2 regions of the Mesorhizobium sp. WSM4844 genome follow, and region 2 is predicted to be linked to the other one. Evidence: riboswitches for the same ligand, from Rfam matches in the RefSeq annotation. Region 2 holds a riboswitch; the other holds the start of a gene.
What was found. A riboswitch is a leader RNA that binds a small molecule or an ion and turns the genes downstream of it on or off. The one in region 2 is predicted to bind thiamine pyrophosphate.
Positions count from the first base shown of each region.

Region 1 (3,413 bases), on a different contig from region 2:
TCGGCTCGTCGAGCACCAAAAGATTTGCCGGCCGCGCCAGCACGCGGGCGAGCAGCAGCCGCGCCCGCTCGCCGCCCGAAAGCTCGCGCACCGGCGTGCGCGCCTGTTCCGGCTTGAACAGGAAGTCCTTCATGTAGGAGACGACGTGGCGCTGCTCGCCGTTGATGACAAGGTTCTCGCCGCGGCCGTCGGTGAGATATTGCGCCAGCGTCTCTTGCGGGTCGACCGCCTCGCGTTTCTGGTCGAGCGTGGCGATCTCCAGATTGGTGCCGAGTCGCACCGTGCCTGAGTCCGGCTTCAATTCGCCGGTCAGCATCTTCAGCAGCGTCGTCTTTCCGGCGCCGTTCGGGCCGACCAGGCCGACGCGGTCACCGCGCTGGATGCGGGTCGAGAAACCCCTGACCACGGTGAGGTCGCCAAAGCTCTTCTCGATGTTCCTGGCCTCGATCACCAGCTTGCCGGATTCGGCGGCGTCGCTGGCCACCATGGTCGCCGCACCCTCGGCGCCGCGATGGCCGCGAAAGCGCTGGCGCATGGTCTGTAGTTCGCCGAGCCGGCGCATGTTGCGCTTGCGCCTTGCCGTCACGCCATAGCGCAGCCAGTGCTCCTCGCGCACGATCTGGCGGCCAAGCTTGTGCTGCTCGCGCTCTTCTTCTTCCAGCACGGTGTCGCGCCATTCCTCGAAATGACCAAAACCCTTGTCCAGCCTGCGGGTCTGGCCACGATCGAGCCAGACGGTGGCGCGCGACACGCGCTCGAGGAAGCGGCGGTCGTGCGAGATGACGATCAGCGCCGAAGAGGTGCGGGCAAGCTCCTCCTCCAGCCATTCGATGACCGACAGGTCGAGATGGTTGGTCGGCTCATCGAGGAGGAGAATGTCGGGCTCCGGCGCCATGACGCGGGCCAGGGCAGCACGGCGGGCTTCGCCGCCGGAAAGATCGTTCGGCCGTTCCTCGCCGGACAGGCCGAGATGCTCCATCAGATAGGTGGCGCGGTAGGGATCGTCGGCGGGTCCGAGCCCCGCCTCGACATAGGCGCGGACGCTGGCGAAACCATCCATGTCGGGCATTTGCGGCAGGTAGCGCACTGTTGCCGAAGGCTGGCGGAACACCTCGCCATCCTGCGGCTCGATCAATCCCGCAGCGATCTTCAGCAACGTCGACTTGCCCGAGCCGTTGCGGCCGACCAGAGCGATCTTGTCGCCCGCCGACGCCGTCAGTTCCGTCCCGTCGAGCAGCGGCGTGCCACCGAAGGTCAGTTTTATCCCGTCGAGATTGAGAAGCGGCGGCGCCATGTCAGCTTTCAGGTAGGGGGAATGGATGGGCGAGCAACAGCGCGCGGCCGCTGCCCAGCGCGACTTCGAGCCGGCCCTTGACCTCGTTGGAAATGGTCAGCGACGAGCCGAACGCCACCTCGACATGATTCAGCGGCCATTTGGCGCCGGTCACGGTCAGACCGGCAAGGTCGGAGAAGCCGAGAATCGAAAACAGCGTGCCGTCGGCGTAGTCGAAGCCGGCCTTTCCGGGAAGCAAGGGCACGCCTTCTTGTGCGCCACTGGTCAAAAGCACCTCTGTCCCTGCCTCGGCCAGCCGGACGCCGAGCGCCAGGTGCAGGAAGGCGTGGTCGGTGCGCTTGCCGCCGAACGCGCCGGCGAGCACGAGGCTGGTCGCGCCGCGTTCGAGCGCGGCGGCGATAGCCAGTTCGCCGTCGGTCTTGTCCTTTTCTGCCGGAAACACCTGGCGCGGCACGGCGGCGAGCTCGTCCGGCAAATTCGCCGGCACCGAATCGAAGTCGCCGACCCAGAGTTCCGGCGTCAGGCGCAGAGTCCGGGCATGGCTGATGCCGGCGTCGGCGGCGATGACACGAGTGCCTTCGACCTGGCGGTCGAGCAGCGGCGTGCGGATAAGGTCGCCGCCAAGCAGGATGGTGAATTTGCTCATATGCGTGGCCCTTACCAGCCCTGCTTGCGAAACGGAAGGCCGCGGTCTGGATGCCCGGCAAACTTCCGCTTGCGCCGCAGATGGGCCGGGCCTATGTGTCGAAGCGCTCTAACGGGGTGCTGGACGCGATCTTCGCGGACCGGCTGAGAGGCAACCTGCCAACCCGCTGAACCTGATCCGGTTTGTACCGGCGGAGGGATTAGACGTTTCGGACAACCCGACGCCTCAATTCCCTTCAACGCCAACGAAGGAGGCGCCGATGCGCACGTTTTTATACACACTTGTTTCGGCAGTGCTGCTCGCGGCGACCGTTCTCGCCGGCACCGGGCCGGCATCCGCGCAGGAAAAACTCACCGTCTATACCTATGAGAGCTTCACCGCCGAATGGGGTCCAGGCCCGGCGGTCAAGAAGGCGTTCGAGGCCGAATGCGGCTGTATTCTCGAATTCGTCGCGGTCGCCGACGGCGTCGCCCTGCTCAACCGCGTCAGGCTGGAAGGGGCCGCGACCAAGGCCGACATCGTGCTCGGCCTCGACACCAATCTGACAGCGGAAGCCAAGGCCACCGGCCTGTTTTCGCCGCATGGTGCCGTCATCGACGTCAAGGTGCCGGGCGGCTGGAGCGACGATATTTTCGTGCCGTTCGACTATGGTTATTTCGCCGTCGTCTACGACACCGAAAAGCTGAAGACGCCGCCGAAGAGCCTGAAGGAATTGGTCGAGGGCAATGCCGATGAAAAGATCGTCATTCAGGATCCGCGCACCTCGACGCCCGGTCTCGGCCTGCTGTTGTGGGTGAAGTCGGTTTATGGCGACAAGGCGCCCGAAGCCTGGGCCAAGCTTAAGGCAAAGGTGCTCACCGTGACGCCGGGCTGGAGCGAGGCCTACGGCCTGTTCACCAAGGGCGAGGCGCCGATGGTGCTGTCCTATACCACGTCGCCGGCCTATCACATGGTCGCCGAAAACACCCAACGCTATCAGGCAGCGTCCTTCGACGAGGGCGCGTATCTGCAGATCGAGGTTGCCGGCATCACCAAATCAGGTGCGAAGAACCCGTTGGCGAAACAGTTCCTGACTTTCATGACCGGGCCGAAATTCCAGGATGTCATTCCCGAGACCAACTGGATGTTCCCTGCCGGCAAGACCGAGAAGCCGCTCAATCCGGCTTTCGACAAGCTCGTCAAGCCGACCAAGACGTTGCTGTTAAGCCCCGAAGAGGTCGCCGCCAACCGCAAGGCCTGGGTCGACGAGTGGCTGTCGGTGATGAGCAAGTAGGACTTAGATTTCTGCATGGTGTTCGCTCCACGCCACCCCCCTCTGGCCTGCCGGCCATCTCCCCCTCCAGGGGGGAGATCGGATGTCACTTCCGCTTTCGCCAATCGCAACAGTCGAAGGATTGAGGCGAGGGTGAAGCTTCCAATCTCCCCCCTTGTGGGGGAGATGGCCGGCAGGCCAGAGGGGGGTGGCGTGGAGCG
Region 1 is NZ_JBVVQB010000002.1:5,150-8,562, reverse strand. It holds gene AC0L2A_RS02175 (ABC-F family ATP-binding cassette domain-containing protein) at 1-1,294, opposite strand, end outside; gene AC0L2A_RS02170 (thiamine diphosphokinase) at 1,296-1,940, opposite strand; TPP riboswitch at 2,043-2,156, shown strand; gene thiB (thiamine ABC transporter substrate binding subunit) at 2,200-3,213, shown strand.
Region 1: another riboswitch for thiamine pyrophosphate. It lies ahead of thiB (thiamine ABC transporter substrate binding subunit); the one in region 2 lies ahead of thiC (phosphomethylpyrimidine synthase ThiC).

Region 2 (3,413 bases):
AGATGCGCATCGAGCAGAATTTCGGCCCGCACATCGAGCAGAAATGCGCCAGCTTGTGCGCCTCCTTCGGCAAGGTCTCGTCGTGGAAGGAGCGCGCAGTTTCGGGGTCGAGCGACAGGTTGAACTGGTCTTCCCAACGAAACTCGAAGCGTGCGCGGGAAAGGGCGTCATCCCTGACCTTCGCCGTCGGATGTCCCTTGGCGAGGTCGGCGGCGTGCGCGGCTATCTTGTAGGTGATGACGCCCGTCTTGACGTCGTTGCGGTCCGGGAGACCGAGATGTTCCTTGGGCGTGACATAGCAGAGCATCGCCGTGCCGTACCAGCCGATCATCGCCGCGCCGATGCCTGAGGTGATGTGGTCGTAGCCGGGTGCGATGTCGGTGGTCAGCGGCCCAAGCGTGTAGAAGGGCGCCTCGCCGCAGACTTCGAGCTGCCTGTCCATGTTCTCCTTGATCTTGTGCATCGGAACATGGCCCGGCCCCTCGATCATGACCTGGCAATCCTTGGCCCAGGCGACCTTTGTCAACTCGCCGAGCGTTTCCAGTTCGGCGAACTGCGCCGCGTCGTTGGCGTCGGCGATCGAGCCGGGACGAAGGCCGTCGCCGAGCGAGAACGACACGTCGTAAGCGCGGCAGATGTCGCAGATTTCCTCGAAATGCTCGTAGAGGAAGCTTTCGCGGTGATGATGCAGGCACCACTTGGCCATGATGGAGCCGCCGCGCGACACGATGCCGGTGACCCGGTCGACCGTCAGCGGGATGTAGTGCAGCCGCACACCGGCATGGATGGTGAAATAGTCGACGCCCTGTTCGGCCTGTTCGATCAGCGTATCGCGGTAGATTTCCCAGGTCAGGTCCTCGGCGATCCCTCCGACCTTCTCAAGCGCCTGGTAGAGCGGCACGGTTCCGATCGGCACAGGCGAATTGCGGACGATCCATTCGCGGATGTTGTGGATGTTGCGACCGGTCGACAGGTCCATGACGGTGTCGGCTCCCCAGCGGATCGCCCAGACCATTTTTTCGACTTCTTCGGCCATCGACGAGGTGACGGCTGAATTGCCGATATTGGCATTGATCTTGACCAGGAAATTGCGGCCGATGATCATCGGCTCGCTCTCCGGGTGGTTGATGTTGGAGGGAATGATAGCCCGTCCGCGCGCTATCTCGTCGCGCACGAATTCCGGCGTGACGAAGTCCGGGATCGCCGCGCCGAAAGAGTTGCCGTCGCGCTGTATCCCGCCGCGTAAGCTCTCGCGGCCGAGATTCTCGCGAATGGCGACGAACTCCATTTCGGGGGTGATGATCCCGGCGCGCGCATAGGCAAGCTGCGTCACCGCTTTGCCCGTTTTTGCCTTTAGCGGCCGGTGGCGCACGGGAAATTCCGGGGTCAGGCGCTCACCTGACGCAAAGCCGTTGTCCTCCGGCCTGACACTGCGGCCATCGTGGAATTCGACGTCGCCGCGTGCCGTAACCCACTCATGGCGAAACCTGGCGAGGCCCTTTTCGATGCTGGTTTCGACAGTCGGGTCCGTATAGGGGCCGGACGGATCGTAAACGGTGACAGGCGGTTCGCCTGCCGTCGGATGGACGGCGATTTCCCGCATCGGCACTTTGATGTGCGGATAGAGGACGCCGGACTTGTGGATTTTCCGTGAGGCAGGCAGCGGTCCCGTTGAGACGGCTGGAGAAATGGCATTCATTTTGAGGCTCCTTTGCTCATGCATTGGAGACCCAGTTCTGTGCCGGAAGGATGAAAAGACGCTTTGGTCTGCCTGCTTACAGGTTTTCGGGCATGGACTCCCGCAAAGCGCTTGCACCGTCCCTACGCCAGTATGAACTGGATCAGGTTCAACGGGTCACTGCGCCGCGAAAGCCAGCAGTATCTCAGCCCCTTGCCGGGACCCCCCTGGTGAATGGGTCAAATTGAGCGGGCGATCGCCATTTTGTCAAGCGCATTCGGCCCATCAGTCGGCAACGCTAGCTGGGCGCGCGCGGACAATCGAGGCCGATATCCAGGAACTATTGAGCCTGCGTAAGCCATTTGGGCTGCGGCACAGCCTGCAGCAGGCTTTGCGTATAGTCGTGGCGAGGCGCCCCGAACAGCGCCGCGGTTTGGCCTTCCTCGACAATCCGTCCGTCTTTCATGACCATGATCCGGTCGGCAAAATGGCGCACGATCGGCAGATCGTGGGTGATGAAAATATAGGAGAGGCCGAGCCTCGTCCTGAGGTCGGCCAAAAGGTCGATCACCTGCGCCTGGATAGAGACGTCGAGCGCCGAAACCGCCTCGTCGCAGACGATCAGTTCCGGCTCGCTGGCAAGTGCGCGCGCAATGGCGATGCGCTGTCGCTGGCCGCCGGAAAACTGGTGCGGGTAGCGCTCGGCGTGCTCCGGCAACAGCCCCACCAATTCCAGCAGCTCTGCCACGCGAGCCTTCCACCTGTCCTTCGGCAGGATATCGCGGTGGATCACCCAGGGTTCGGAAATGATCGAATAAACGCGCATGCGCGGATTCATCGATCCGTACGGATCCTGGAAGACCATCTGGACCTTGCGCCGAAACGCCATGAGGCGCTTCCCATTCATGTCGAAGATGTTCTCACCGGCAAAGACCGCCTTGCCGGCGCTTGGCGCGTTCAGCCCCAACAGCATGCGCGCGACGCTCGATTTGCCGGACCCGGACTCGCCGACGATGCCGAGCGTTTCTCCTCTCCTGACCTCGAAGCTTATGTCGTCCACCGCCTTGAACGTCCGCTTGCTGCTGAAAGCTCCGGAAGCAAGCTCATAGTGCTTGGTGAGATGTTCCACCTTGAGCAGCGTCTCGCCGGCGATCGCCGTCGAACGCCTGTTCGGCGCCTCCGCTGCGTTGCCGTGGGGCAGGGCGGCGATGAGGCGGCGCGTATAGGGGTGCTGCGGATTGCTGAACACCTCCCTGGCGATGCCTGTCTCGACGACCTTGCCGCCGTTCATGACGATGATCCGGTCCGCCATCGACGCGGCGACTTCGAGGTCGTGGGTGATCATGATCAACGCCATGCCGGTTTCGCGCTGGAGATCGCGCAGCAGATCGAGGATCTGCGCTTGCACGCTGACGTCCAGGGCGGTCGTCGGCTCATCGGCGATCAGGATGTCCGGTTTCAACGCGATCGCCATGGCAATCATCACGCGCTGGCGCTGTCCGCCCGAGAACTGATGCGGATAGAAGTCGACGCGGTTTTGCGGCTCCGGAATGCCGACCCGCCGAAGCAGTTCTATCGTCTTGGCGCGTGCGCCCTTGCCGCTCTCTGCGCCGTGGCTCTCATAGACCTCCTCGATCTGGCGCCCCACCGTGTAGACCGGGTTCAGATAGGCGAGCGGATCCTGAAAGATCATCGCAATCCTGCGGCCGTTGATGCTTCGGCGCGCCTCGGCGCC
Region 2 is NZ_JBVVQB010000007.1:72,485-75,897, forward strand. It holds gene thiC (phosphomethylpyrimidine synthase ThiC) at 1-1,699, opposite strand, end outside; TPP riboswitch at 1,801-1,917, opposite strand; gene AC0L2A_RS08730 (ABC transporter ATP-binding protein) at 2,019-3,413, opposite strand, start outside.